Regions from separate parts of the Aeromonas molluscorum genome, predicted to be linked through region 2. Evidence: riboswitches for the same ligand, from Rfam matches in the RefSeq annotation. Region 2 holds a riboswitch; the other holds the start of a gene.
The links. A riboswitch is a leader RNA that binds a small molecule or an ion and turns the genes downstream of it on or off. The one in region 2 is predicted to bind cyclic di-GMP.
Positions count from the first base shown of each region.

Region 1 (7,202 bases), on a different contig from region 2:
CTATTCCTGGTTGTTTGCAAAGAGCCAGGGTGGCGAGTTCGTGTTGCGTATCGAGGATACCGATCTGGAACGTTCCACCCAGGAGGCGATCGACGCCATCATTGAGGGCATGGAGTGGCTGGAGCTGAACTGGGATGAGGGCCCCTACTACCAGACCAAGCGTTTCGACCGCTACAACGGCATCATCGACGAGATGCTGGCCGATGGTCGTGCCTACAAGTGCTACTGCTCCCGTGAGCGGCTGGACGCGCTGCGCGAAGGTCAGATGGCCAGCGGCGAGAAACCTCGCTATGACGGCAAGTGCCGGGATGCCGCCCACGATCATCCGGCCGATGCGCCGCACGTTATTCGCTTCCGCAACCCGACCGAAGGTTCAGTGGTGTTCGATGACCACGTGCGTGGCCGCATCGAGTTCGTCAATACCGAGCTCGATGATCTGATCATTCGCCGTACCGATGGCGCGCCGACCTACAACTTCTGCGTGGTGGTCGATGACTGGGACATGGAGATCACCCACGTGGTGCGTGGCGAAGATCACATCAACAACACCCCGCGCCAGATCAACATCTACAAGGCGCTGAACGCGCCGGTGCCGGAGTTTGCCCACGTCTCCATGATCCTGGGGGACGACGGTGCCAAGCTCTCCAAGCGCCATGGCGCTGTGTCCGTGATGCAGTACCGCGACGACGGCTACCTGCCGGAAGCGCTGCTGAACTATCTGGTGCGTCTGGGCTGGTCCCACGGCGATCAGGAGATCTTCACCCTGGACGAGATGATCAAGCTGTTCAGCCTGGATGCCATCTCCAAGTCCGCCTCCGCATTCAACACCGACAAGCTGCTGTGGCTGAACAACCACTACATGCGCAGTCTGGATCCGGCCTATGTGGCCAAGCATCTGGCCTGGCACATGGAAAACCAGAAGATTGACACCAGCAAGGGCCCATCACTGCCAGAAGTTGTTACGCTGCTGGCCGAGCGCTGCAACACCCTGGTAGAGATGGCCGCCCAGAGCCGCTATCTGTTCGAAGATTTTGAGGCCATCGACGAAGCCGCTGCCAAGAAGCACCTGCGCGGCGTGGCTGCCGAGCCACTCACTCTGGCCAAGGCCAAGCTGGCTGCGCTGGATAGCTGGACCACCGAGGCGCTGCACGAGCTGATTGAAGCGACTGCCGCCGAGCTGGGTCAGGGCATGGGCAAGGTCGGCATGCCGCTGCGCGTCGCGGTGACCGGTCTGGGTCAGTCCCCGGGTATCGACGCCGTGATGGCGTTGGTCGGCAAGGAGCGAGTACTCGCCCGTATCGACCGTGCCCTGGCGTACATTGCAGCACGGATGGCCGCCGAGTAAGCTTGCCGTCGGACATTGCCGTCACCGGTCTGGGATAATCTCTCACCGGGTATCGACGCCGTGATGGCGTTGGTCGGCAAGGAGCGAGTACTTGCCCGTATCGACCGTGCCCTGGCGTACATTGCAGCACGGATGGCCGCCGAGTAAGCTTGCCGTCGGACATTGCCGTCACCGGTCTGGGATAATCTCTCACCGGGTATCGACGCCGTGATGGCGTTGGTCGGCAAGGAGCGAGTACTTGCCCGTATCGACCGCGCCCTGGCGTACATCGCAGCGCGCATGGCGGCCGACATCATCGCCTCCCACTGACAATAAAGGGTTCCCGCGAGGGGGCCCTTGTTGTGTGTATACAAGACGAATTTGTGACCAAAAACAGCAAGATAGCGATAGGGTTGCTGGTAAAAACAGCTAAATGCCCGAATTTTGACTAAACGCGCCAGTCGGCGTTATTTTTGGGTTGACAGCAAAGCGGTCGATGCCTATCATGCGCCTCCGTTGCCGGAGATAACTTCGTCAGCGCCGAGGTGAGTTGGGGTTATAGCTCAGCTGGGAGAGCGCTTGCATGGCATGCAAGAGGTCCGCGGTTCGATCCCGCGTAGCTCCACCAAATTCTTCTCGGACAATCTGGAATCAAAGGGGTTATAGCTCAGCTGGGAGAGCGCTTGCATGGCATGCAAGAGGTCCGCGGTTCGATCCCGCGTAGCTCCACCAGGTTCCTGATTGAAAATGAAGTACCCAGGGCAGTGCGGTGTGTATCACCCAGGCCGACCTTTGTGGGGTTATAGCTCAGCTGGGAGAGCGCTTGCATGGCATGCAAGAGGTCCGCGGTTCGATCCCGCGTAGCTCCACCACTATTTGCAGTAAAAGGCAACGGGCCGCCAGAACCCGTTGTCTAATGAAGAAAGAATTTGGGGTTATAGCTCAGCTGGGAGAGCGCTTGCATGGCATGCAAGAGGTCCGCGGTTCGATCCCGCGTAGCTCCACCACTATTTGCAGTAAAAGGCAACGGGCCGCCAGAACCTGTTGTCTAATGAAGAAAGAATTTGGGGTTATAGCTCAGCTGGGAGAGCGCTTGCATGGCATGCAAGAGGTCCGCGGTTCGATCCCGCGTAGCTCCACCAATTTCTTTTTACAAGAAAGCCAAAGGCCACCGCATCGCGGTGGCCTTTTTGCTATCTGCCTCCTGCCTGCGCGGCCATTCCCGACATGGATTGTCGTTTCATCCAGCATCTTGTGGTGCCATCCCCATGAGATGGCTCACAGTTCCAGCTCATCAAATCAGCGGTTTTGAACATACCTGTGTGGTTGCTTTTGTTGATAACTGCATTAATTGCCGCATGTTCGCAGCTAACTGGCTACTTTTTCTGCTTTTTCTGTGAGTACCTCAAACATATTTTCCTTTGTGAATGAAGATTGAGCATTTGCGGGCGACTTCCTATACTCGGGCTGTTCCAGATGGAATCCAGGTAAAGAGCAAACCGGCTGAAAGGTCGGGACGCAAAGCCTCCGGTCTACCGACTTCAGGGTCCAGGATAGCGGGGTTACCCAGGTAAGAGTCAGTGGCGCGTCCATCGTCAGCTGCCTTCTTCGTCGTACCTGTTGCGGTTGTGCTTTGCCTTGGTCAGCGTTTTGCCAAGACAAAAACAAGGATGATAACAAGATGCAACAAGTCTTAAGACCAAGTCGGCTAGCCATGCTGGTCGCCCTCGCGTCCCTGCCCGGTTGGGCACTCGCGGCCTATCCCGCCTATCAGGCAGGCACCGCCTACAAGGCTGGCGATATCGTCAGCAATGCCGGTAGCCTCTACCAATGCAAAGAATTTCCCTACTCAGGCTGGTGCAGCGGTGCGAGCTCTCACTACGCCCCGGGTACAGGCACTGTCTGGGCCGATGCCTGGACTCTGTATCAGGATGCCAATCCGCCTGCGCTGGATCTGACCCTCTCTTCCCCTGCCGCGGGCAGCTCGGTGAGCGTGGGGGTCGAATTGGCCCTGGCCGTCAATCTGATCGGTGGCAGTGACGCCGTGACCCAGGTGGTCTATCTGGTCGATGGCAGTCAGGTGGCCGCCATCACGGCAGCCCCCTGGTCGGCCAGTTGGGCCGCCAGCGGAGTGGGTGTCCATCAAATCACGGCTCGGGCGCTGGACAAGGATGGCAAGAGCCTCGATGAAGCCCAGGTCAGTGTGACAGTGACGGCCGTAGTTGCCCCGGAGGCGCCCAAGGCCAGCATCACCAGCCCGGTGGCCGGGGCCAAACTCACTCTGGGCCGCGCCGTCACGGTGACCGGCAATGTGACCGATGCCAATAACGACGTGGCCAGGGTCGAGCTCTATGTCGATGGCAAGAAGGCAAGTGAGGATACCAGCGCCCCCTGGCAGCTGAGCTGGACGCCGCAGACCAAGGGCAGTGCCGCGCTGACCCTGGTTGCCGTAGACAGCCAGAACCTGTCGGGAGAGTCGGCCCAGGTCGATGTCCAGGTGGAAGAAGCTGCCTTGCCGCCAACCGGTGGCAACCTCTCCTGCGACGTGCGCCAGATCTATCGCGCCGACGGCAGCGAGTGCATGGGGGATGACCATGGCCGTCGGGTCATCGGTTATTTCACCTCCTGGCGCACCGGCAAGAATGGTCTGCCCTCCTATCTGGTGAACGACATCCCCTGGGACAAGATCACCCACATCAACTATGCGTTTGCCGCAGTGGATGAGCAGAGCCATCTCATCAAGGTGGATGACGCCGCCACCAAGCTGACCTGGGAAGGGGTGCCGGGCGCTGAAATGGATCCCGAGTTTGCCTATCAGGGTCACTTTAACCTGCTCTCCAAGTACAAGAAGCAATATCCGGACGTGAAGACCTTGATCTCCGTAGGCGGCTGGGCCGATACCCGTGGTTTCTATGCCGCCACCACCAAGGGCGACTGCTCGGTCAATACCGCTGGCATCAATGCCCTGGCCAACTCGGCGGTGAGCTTCATCCGCCAGTACGGCTTTGATGGGGTGGATATCGACTACGAATATCCGACTTCCATGAAGGATGCGGGCAATCCCAATGACTTCCCGCTCTCCAATCTGTGCCGTGGCAAGCTGTTTGCAAACTATGAAGTGCTGATGAAGACGCTGCGCGAGCGGCTCGACAGCGCTGGCACCGAAGATGCGCGCAAGTACATGCTGACCATAGCGTCACCGGCGTCAGCTTATCTGCTGCGCGGCATGGAGAACTTCCAGGTCACACCGTATCTGGATTATGTCAACCTGATGACCTATGACTTCCACGGTGCCTGGAACAACTTCGTGGCCCATAACGCCGCGCTGTTCGACAACAAGGCGGATCCGGAACTGGCCCAGTGGGGTGTCTATAACCAGGCTCAGTTCGGTGCCATCGGCTATCTGAACGCCGCCTGGGCGGCACACTACTTCCGTGGGGCCATGGCGGCCGGCAAGATCAACGTGGGTGTCCCTTATTACACCCGTGGCTGGCAAGGTGTCACCGGCGGTACCCATGGTCTCAATGGCAAGGCAGCCCTGCCAAGCCAGAGCGACTGCCAACCGGGTACCGGCGGCAGTACCATCCCTTGCGGTAATGGTGCGGTCGGCATCGACAACATCTGGCACGATCTGGACAAGAACGGCAATGAGATAGGTGGCGGCGCCGTGCCCATGTGGCATGCCAAGAACCTGGAGCATGCGGCTAGCCTCGGCATTACCAGCATGCCGAGCTATGGTGCGGCCTGGGGTCTGGATGCCAATAACCCGGCCGATGTGATCCAGGGTCAGTACGTGCGTTACTACGATGACAAGGCGCATGCGCCCTGGCTCTGGAACGAAGAGAAGAAAGTGTTCCTCTCCACCGAAGATGAAGAGTCCATGGGGCACAAGCTGGACTACATCATCAATCGGGGTCTGGGTGGCGTCATGTTCTGGGAGATGGCGGGGGATTATGATTTTGATCCCGCCAAGAACGAATATGTCATGGGCAGCACGCTGACCAGCCTGGCGTATGACAAGTTCGCCACGGCGAGCAAAGCCAATTTGCAGCAGAACGATCTGCCTGCGCCTGCGGCTCAGCTCGACATTGCCGTCAGCCTCTCGGGCTTCAAGGAGGGGGATTCCAACTATCCAATCAACCCAACGCTTAAACTGACGAATAAGTCGACCCAGACCATTCCGGGCGGCACTCGCATCGAGTTCCTGATGCCGACCTCTACCTCTGACACCATCACGGATCAGAGCGGCATGGGACTGACAGTGGTCGAGAGCGGTGGCAACCAGAACTCGGATGGCATCGCGGGCGAGAAGGACTTCCACAAGGTCGCCTTGACCCTGCCGAGCTGGAAGGCCTGGGCCCCGGGGACGGATGTCGAAGTTGCCATGACCTATTATCTGCCGGCGGCGGGTGTGCCAAGTGGCATGCGCCTCGTCAGTGGTAGTCAGACCATAGGCCTGAAGTCCGACTTCCCGGCGCTCTCCGAAGCGGTACTGGGTGGTGGCGGTGATCCTGGCACGGGCGGCACGACGTGCAGCTCCCAAAGCGTCACCCCGGCGGCCTATCCGGCCTACCCTAGCTGGCCCCAGGGAGACCATGCCAATGCCAACGATCGCATGACCAATGGCAGCGCAGTCTGGCAGGCGAACTGGTGGACCAGCAGCGAACCCAAGGCGGGGGACGGCAGCTGGAAGCTGGTCTGCAGCTACTGAGGTGCAAGTTAACAATGCAAGCGGGGCCCTGGCCCCGCTTTTTTTATCAAGAAAACCCCGGTGGCGGCCGACATAACATAATAATGGCCGTAGTACCGGGATCGGCGAGTCCCTATACTGGACCGCATTCGGATTGGGAGAGAAGGGCAATCATGGCGAGCATATTGGATTCAGTGGATCAACGTACCCAGCTGGTAGGGGAGAATCGCCTGGAGTTGCTGATGTTTCGACTCGGCTCCCGTCAGCTGTTTGCCATCAACGTGTTCAAGGTGCGCGAAGTGGTGAAACTGCCCCACCTGAACAAGATGCCGGGCTCTCATCACAACATCAGCGGCGTGGCCAACATCCGCGGTGTTTCCATCCCCGTCATCGATTTGCGCAGTGCCATTGGCATGCGTGGCCAAGCCCAGGAGGGAGAGGCCAACCTTATCATCACCGAATATAACCGCACCATTCAGGGTTTCCTGGTCGGTCAGGTTGCCAACATAGCCAACATGACCTGGAAGGACATATTGCCGCCGCCGCGCTCGGCGGGTCGTGCCAACTACCTTACCGCCATCACCCGCCTGCGGGAGGGGGACAGCGAGCAGATAGTCGAGATCATCGATGTGGAGAAGGTGCTGGCCGAGATCATCACCTATGACATCCGCATCTCCGAAGCTGTGCTGGATCGGGAACTGCTGCCGCAGATGCAGGGGCGCAAGGTGCTGATCGTCGATGATTCCAGCACGGCCCGCAATCTCATTCGCGATACGCTGGCGCAGCTTGGACTCGACGTGATCGAATGCCAGGATGGTTTGCAGGCGCTGCACTTGCTCAAGAGCTGGTGCGATGCCGGCAAGCGGGTGACCGACGAAATACTGCTGATGATCACCGATGCCGAGATGCCGGAGATGGATGGTTATCGCCTCACCCATGAGGTGCGCAATGACCCGCGCATGCAGGATCTCTTCATTACCCTCAACACCTCGCTGAGCGGCAATTTCAACGAGGCCATGGTCAAGAAAGTGGGTTGTGATCGCTTTATTTCAAAGTTCCAGCCGGATCTGCTGGTCGGTGTTGCCCAGGAGCGGCTGCGCCAGCTGCTGGGTTGACGGATGAATTGGCGTGTGGAACCAATCAACAACAAAAAGGGCCAGCATCTGCTGGCCCTTTTTGTTGTGCAAG
Region 1 is NZ_JBPQCY010000001.1:1,540,775-1,547,976, reverse strand. It holds gene gltX (glutamate--tRNA ligase) at 1-1,345, shown strand, start outside; gene ACSMDR_RS07515 (glutamyl-tRNA synthetase) at 1,361-1,492, shown strand; gene ACSMDR_RS07510 (glutamyl-tRNA synthetase) at 1,508-1,654, shown strand; tRNA gene ACSMDR_RS07505 (tRNA-Ala) at 1,877-1,952, shown strand; tRNA gene ACSMDR_RS07500 (tRNA-Ala) at 1,981-2,056, shown strand; tRNA gene ACSMDR_RS07495 (tRNA-Ala) at 2,121-2,196, shown strand; tRNA gene ACSMDR_RS07490 (tRNA-Ala) at 2,256-2,331, shown strand; tRNA gene ACSMDR_RS07485 (tRNA-Ala) at 2,391-2,466, shown strand; cyclic di-GMP riboswitch class I at 2,808-2,894, shown strand; gene ACSMDR_RS07480 (glycosyl hydrolase family 18 protein) at 3,006-6,035, shown strand; gene ACSMDR_RS07475 (chemotaxis protein CheV) at 6,188-7,129, shown strand.
Region 1: it holds a riboswitch for cyclic di-GMP, as region 2 does, so the genes downstream of both, ACSMDR_RS07480 (glycosyl hydrolase family 18 protein) here and gbpA (N-acetylglucosamine-binding protein GbpA) in region 2, are expected to answer to the same signal.

Region 2 (7,202 bases):
TGACCGGGCGCATGCCAAATAATGAGCCCTGCCAAGGACGGGGCTCATTGATGGATGGGAGAACTCAGAGGATGACTGCGGATCAGGGCTGATAACAGCCGCGGATCCAGGCGGCGAAGTCAGCCAGCATCCTGAGTTCGGACTGGCTGTTATCCGCCACCAGCTTGTCACCATGGACCACTCGAATATGGGCATTGAGTGGCGCGCCCTCAGCGGCCGGTGGCCGTTGCTGCGCCGCCGCCATGCAAGCCTGAGCTTGCTGCCAGGCCTGGGCGACATCCAGATTGCAGGCATCGGCCAGCGGCCGGGCACTGAATCCCTCGCCGGTGAGGCTCTGCAGCGTCTGGTCATGGGTCATGCCGTTGCCAGGCCCCCAGTAATGGGCGGCAAGATCCGGGCCTATGCGCGGATTGTCGGTGAGATAGCCGTCGCGTTTGAGGAAGTAGGCCCGGGTCTGCTCCACTGCCATCAGGGCCAGCAGATAACCATGATAGGCGCAGGCCGACTCCTGATTGAGCAGATGAGGAATGGCGAGCAAGGGGCGCGGACTCTCGACTCCCAGGATCTGCCGTTCCCATTGGCGAGCCAGGGCCAGCACGGTCTCCGGGCTGCGCTCCTCATCGCTCATGGCATAGAGATCCCGCTCGAAATAGGCGACCAGGGCTATCTGACGTTCATTGAAGGCCCGAAACGGTTGGCGTGCCGCAATCATCTCTTCAATCAGCACATCCGGAATGGCGGTGCCGTGCTCGTCCTTGGCATAACGTTTCAGCCAGTCCGCATCTTCGAGCAGGCTGTCACAGAACATGGACTGGGTCTCGGCATACGCCATGGAGGTGGGAGGAAACTCCTGAGAGAAGCAGGGCGCATTGCCGGTCACGTTGGCAAAATGAGCGGCATGCCCTCCTTCGTGGAACAGGGTATTGAGCCCGCTCCAGCCGCTGCCGACCTGACCCGGGTTGGCCAGGCTGGTGAAGTTGACCACGGCCGGCACCCACTGCCCCTCCTGCCAGAAGCTCGGCACTGGGCCATGGCAGAAGCCGTTCTCATACTTGCCGGGCCTGTCCAGCAAGTCCAGGGTCAGCACGGCATCCCGGTACTGGATGCCGAGGCGGCGGAAGCTCTGCACCCAATCTTGCAAGGCACGGGAGAAAGGGACATAGGGATCGAGCTGGCGGGTCACGTCGCCACTCACCGAGAAGCGCAGGTTATGGGGCTGCAGCGCCGCCTCCCCCTTGGCCTCTTTAAGTTCGGCCAGGCTCTGGCGGGTACGCGCCTCGGTGCGGGCGATGAAATCATCCAGAATGACAAACAGCTGCTCTGGGCTCATCTGCTCATTCTTGCGCACCTTGTATTCGAAGTAGTCGCGATAACCCATGGTGCGGGCAAAGCGATTGCGCAGCTGAACGATCTCCAGGAAGCCCGAGTCCAGGGCCCACTGCTCCAGAGTATGGAAGAGTGCCACGGCGCTGGCGCGCACGGCTTCAACCGGGCTCGCGACCAGAGAGGCACCGGCGGCGGGCAAACTGCCGGGAACTGTCCGGCCCTGTTCGTCCAGCAGCTCCAGCTTGAGCTCCTTGCGGCGGGCGAAGAGCTTGGCCTCGGCGGCCACCAGTTCGTCCATCAGGGCGGCGGCGGCCGGATCCTCGATGACATTGCACTCGAAGAAGGCCAGCCAGCCCGCAAGCCCCCGCTTGAGATCCGTCTCCTCGGCCTGGGCCAGCATGGCTCTGAGCTCCGGCAACCGGGCCGGATTGGCACAAAACCCCTTGTAGGCCTGCTCGGCCGCGGTGAAGCCAGCCTGATCATCGCTGGTACCCATATAAGTCGACCAGAACAGATCCTCTTTGCGCCTGTGCAGCGCCAGATAGTCCTGATTCAACTGGTTGAAGTAATTCCTGGCAATGGAATTCATAAGTTCCCTCTTGTTGTGATGGGGTCAATCCGGGTTGGCCCTGATGCTATGTACGCTGGGATGCGCTGTTCCACGCTAGCAGAAGCCAAACCATCTGTCTGCGCCCTCCATCACCTCTGAACAATGGCTGTTATTTCAAACCATTAGCAGGTAATAGCACGATTATTTCTTCAGCAGGCAAGCCATCCGCTGTCGCACAAAAGGTGGTCGGCAGCTCCGGTCAGTTCCTTTTTTGCTAATTTATGTTAATTTTTTGTTCAAAATTAGCCATTATTGGTCGTCGAATGAAACCGACACCCAGACACAGTCATTTGGCAAACTGGTCGAGAGGCCAGGACGCAAAGCCTCCGGTCCCCTGACCAGTCAAGGGATAGCGGGGTTGCAGCAGGTGTTCGGGGGTTCCCCGCCAAGCTGACTGCCCAGACAGACTCAATACAAGGAATCTATGGCAGTGAATCAACCACTTCATCGTCTTGCCGTCATCACCGCCCTGCTGGCCAGTGGTGGCGCCCTCGCCCACGGCTACATCAGCAGCCCGGAAGCCCGCAACACTCTGTGCAAGAACGGCGGCAACATTGGCTGCGGCGCCATCCAGTGGGAACCTCAGAGCCTGGAAGCCCCGTCCGGCTTCCCGGACGGCGGTCCTGTTGATGGCGAAATAGCCGCAGCCGGCCATGCCCAGTTCGCCGAGTTGAACGCCCAGACCAGCGATCGCTGGACCAAACGCAGTGTCAGCGCGGGCCCCATCGACATCAGTTGGACTTTTACCGCCAATCATGTCACCCGCAACTGGCGCTACTACCTCACCAGGCAGGATTGGGATCCCAACCAGCCCATAAGCCGAAATAGCTTCGATCTGACCCCCTTCTGTGTCATCGACGGCGGCATGGTGCAGCCACCCAAACAGATGACCCACAGCTGTACCCTGCCAGAGCGCACCGGCTACCAGCTGATCCTGGGAGTCTGGGAAGTCGGGGATACACCCAACAGCTTCTACAACCTGATCGATGCCCGTTTCCAGGAGGGTGATCTGCCGCCGCTGACCTGGAGCCAGAGCGGCACCATCTATCCCTCTCTGGATCTCCGGACAGGAGACAAGGCCATGACCCGGGTGTTCGATGCCAATGGCGAGCGTCCCGATCTGCAGACGGTACTCACCGTCACCAGTGACGAGCAAGGGCTCAAAAACAACTGGGCGCAGGCCCTGGCCAGCCAGATAAACGCCGAGCAGAGCCAGATCCGCGCCGGCCAGCCGGGCAGTGGCGACAGCTTCAACCCCGTCTACGGCCAGAACCCCATCTATCTGAAGGCGGGTAGCGGCCTGGCGCGGGTCGAGATCCAGCTAGAACAGCAGCAACCTCCCCAGACAGACAGCATGGCGGTGAGCGGTCTGAGCGACAGCTACCCCCTCGATGGCGGCAAGCTCAAGCTCGACTTCACCCTGGCGGTGCAGGGAGATCTGGCCGTGACCGCCACCCTCTATGACCATGGCGGCGCAGCCAAAGGGCAGATCCAGGCCGACATCAAGGATGCCAGCCAGAGTCTGAGCCTTGCGCTGACCGACCTCAGCGCCGGTCACCACCAGCTGGTGCTCGCAGGCACTCCCAAAGGGGGCGGATCCATCTTGCAGCAGACCGTCGATCTCATGCTGCAAGATCCGGTCAGCGGCGATTACCAATATGTGTTCCCTGCCTCTCTCTCGGCCTACAAGAGCGGGATCAGGGTGCTGCAACCCAAAGATGGCAAGATCTACCAGTGCAAACCTTTCCCCGCCGAAGGCTGGTGCAGCCAGTGGAGCAGCAACGCCACTCACTATGAGCCAGGAGTTGGCAGCCATTGGCAGGATGCCTGGCAATTGGTGCAGTAAGGCCTGAGGCCGTGACCGACCAGACAACGGGGAGCCTTTGGCTCCCCGTTTTATCAGCTGCTCCCTGTCGACAGGACGAAAGACTCAGATCTGGTAATCGATGAGCGGCTCACCGTGCAGCGCCCGGGCCTGAATGTCGGCCAGCGCCAGTTCGGGGTTGCAGAGCTGGATAAATTGCCAGGCGAAGTTGTGCTGGAACTGCCCCTGCTTGAGGCCAATCCAGGCAGTGTGAGGGGCGAACAACCGACTACCATCGAGCTGATGGAGCCCCAGGTCTCGCTGGGGATCGAACGCCATGTCCGCCAGGATGCCCACGCCCATCTCCAACTCCACGTAGGTCTTGATGACGTCCGAGTCCTGAGCGGTCAGCAGGATCTGGGGTGAAATACCCGCGGCGGCGAAGGCCTCATCAACCCTGATGCGACCCGTGAGCCCGGCCTGATAGGTGATGATGGGCCACTGGGCCAGGGCGGCCAGACTGAGCGGCTCCTCCCCGGCCAGGGGATGGCCCCTAGGCACCACTATGTTGTGGTGCCAGCGGTAGTAGGGAAAGGCCACCACGCCTTCGCTGCGGTCGAGCTGCTCACTGCTGATGCCGATATCCACCTCACCGGTTTGCAGCAGCCGAACTATCTCCTCTGGCCCCCCCTGGCGCAGCTCCAGTTGCACCTCGGGGAAACGCTCACGAAATGCCTTCACCACCCGTGGCAGCGCATAGCGCGCCTGGGTATGGGTCGTCGCCACCAGCAAGCGCCCCGACTCGCGGTTGGCGAAGGCGCTGGCCAGCTTGCGGATGTTGCTGGCGTCATTGAGGATGCGCTCGGCGAGCACCAATAGCTCCTTGCCCGGCTCCGTCATGCCAAGCAGCCGCTTGCCATAGCGCACGAACAGGGCGATGCCGAGCTCCTCTTCCAGCTCGCGGATATGGCGACTGACCCCGGACTGGGAGGTGAACAGCGCGTTCGCCACCTCGGTCAGGTTATAGTCGCGCCGGGCCGCCTCCCTGATGATCCTTAACTGTTGAAAATTCACCCTCGCCTCCTGCATGCCAAGGGTTGCCCCCATTTGATATAACCCCGCCATGCCGGTTGGCATGTCGGTTTCCATTTCTCTGTTCGCATCGCCCTGGGCTGCATCCGCTTTATATCTGGTCGTCAGGGTCGCGCTGAGCCAATCTGGCCACCAATCGCACTGTCTGTCCGGTGCTGAATTGTGCCGCCTCGACGCGGCTCCGTTCGGCTTTGAATGATAACGGTGCCCCTTGGCAATGGGTGCCCCGGTGATGGCGTTATCCCGTCCCCTAAATCTGATAGTCCGGGTAGAGCTGAGCCTGTCTGGCTACCAATCGCACCTTCTGTCCGGTGCTGAATTGTGTCGCCTCGACGCGGCTCCGTTCGGCTTTGAATGATAACGGTGCCCCTTGGCAATGGGTGCCCCGGTGATGGCGTTATCCCGTCCCCTAAATCTGATAGTCCGGGTAGCGCTGAGCCTGTCTGGCCACCAATCGCACTGTCTGTCCGGTGCTGAATTGTGCCGCCTCGACGCGGCTCCGTTCGGCTTTGAATGATAACGGTGCCCCTTGGCAATGGGTGCCCCGGTGATGGCGTTATCCCGTCCCCTAAATCTGATAGTCCGGGTAGAGCTGAGCCTGTCTGGCTACCAATCGCACCTTCTGTCCGGTGCTGAATTGTGTCGCCTCGACGCGGCTCAGTTCGGCTTCAAATAGTGCCCCATTTGTCTCTGCGCTGCCACGCAGTTCGACTCTGATACGCGGCCCCATGGGCAGCAGGCGGCTAATGGTGGCCTCCACGCCGCCGTGGGCTTCGAGAGGATGCAGTTCCAGTTCGTGAGGACGCACATAGGCGATGGCCGCGCTCCCTTGGCTCAGATCGGCGCGCCCGCCAGCGAGCAACCGATCACCGACCCCAAAACCCTGGGCCGCCACCCTGCCATGGAACAGGTTCACGCTGCCGAGGAAGCTGTGCACGAACGCACTGGCTGGCTTGTCATAGACCTCGACCGGCGTTCCTATCTGCTCTACTTTGCCGGCATTCATCAGCACCACCCGATCCGCCACCTCCAGCGCTTCCTCCTGATCGTGAGTGACAAACAGGCTGGTGACATGCAGCTCGTTATGCAGTTCGCGCAGCCAGCGACGCAACTCCTTGCGCACCTGGGCATCGAGGGCACCGAAGGGTTCATCCAGCAGCAGCACCTTGGGTTGCACCGCCAAGGCGCGCGCCAGGGCAACTCGCTGGCGCTGACCACCGGAGAGCTGAGTCGGATGTCTATCCGCCACATGGCTGAGCTGTACCAGATCCAGCAGCTCCCTGACCCGGGCACGGATGACCGGCTCACCGGGGCGCTCGGCTCTGGGCTTCACCCTCAAGCCGAAGGCCACGTTCTCGAACACCGTCATATGGCGAAACAGGGCGTAGTGCTGAAACACAAAACCCACATTGCGCTCACGCACATGGAGGGATCCTGCGTCTTCCCCCCGGATCAAGATGCGGCCCGTATCCGCCTGTTCCAGCCCGGCGATGATGCGCAGCAAGGTGGTCTTGCCGCAGCCGGAAGGGCCAAGCAGGGCGACCAGTTCACCATCCTTGAAGTCGAGGTTGATGTCGCTGAGCGCCGCGTATTGATTGAAATGCTTGTTCAGCTGTTGCACTTGTATGCTCATGACGACCTCTTACGGCTTGCGATGGGATGATGGGGTCCGGCCACGCAGCCGGTTAAGCAGGGTCTCCCCCACCAGAGTGAAGATGCCAAACAGGGCGAGCAGGCTGGCGACTGCAAAGGCAGCGCCGGTCTGATACTCGTTGTAGAGGATCTCGATATGGAGCGGCAGAGTGTTGGTCTGGCCGCGGATGTGACCCGAGACCACGGAGACGGCACCAAACTCCCCCACGGCCCTGGCGGTACAGAGCAGCACGCCATACATCAGGCTCCAGCGAATGCCCGGCAGGGTGACGCGCCAGAACATCTGCAGACCGCTCGCCCCCAGCATGATGGCGGCTTCCTCCTCTTCCGGGCCACGGGCCTCCATCTGCGGCAGCAGCTCGCGCACCACGAAGGGCACTGTGATGAAGGTGGTCGCCAATATGATGCCGGGGGTGGCGAAGATGACCTTGATGTCGTGCTCACTCAACCAGTCACCAAACCAGCCCCGGCTGCCGAACAGCAGCACCAGCATGAGACCGGTGATCACAGGTGACACCGAGAACGGCAAGTCGATCAGGGTGATGAGCCACTGGCGCCCCGGGAAGCGAAAGCGCGCTATGGCCCAGGCCGCGGCCAGGCCGAACAAAACGTTGAGCGGCACTGAGCAGAGGGTCACCAGGGCGGTGAGGCCAAGGGCACTCAGGGCGTCGGGATCGCTGATGGCTTGCCAGAAGAAGGAGAACCCCGGGCGCAGCG
Region 2 is NZ_JBPQCY010000002.1:402,596-409,797, reverse strand. It holds gene ACSMDR_RS12515 (M3 family metallopeptidase) at 83-1,915, opposite strand; cyclic di-GMP riboswitch class I at 2,219-2,302, shown strand; gene gbpA (N-acetylglucosamine-binding protein GbpA) at 2,361-3,782, shown strand; gene cbl (HTH-type transcriptional regulator Cbl) at 3,867-4,814, opposite strand; gene ACSMDR_RS12500 (sulfate/molybdate ABC transporter ATP-binding protein) at 5,401-6,465, opposite strand; gene cysW (sulfate ABC transporter permease subunit CysW) at 6,475-7,202, opposite strand, start outside.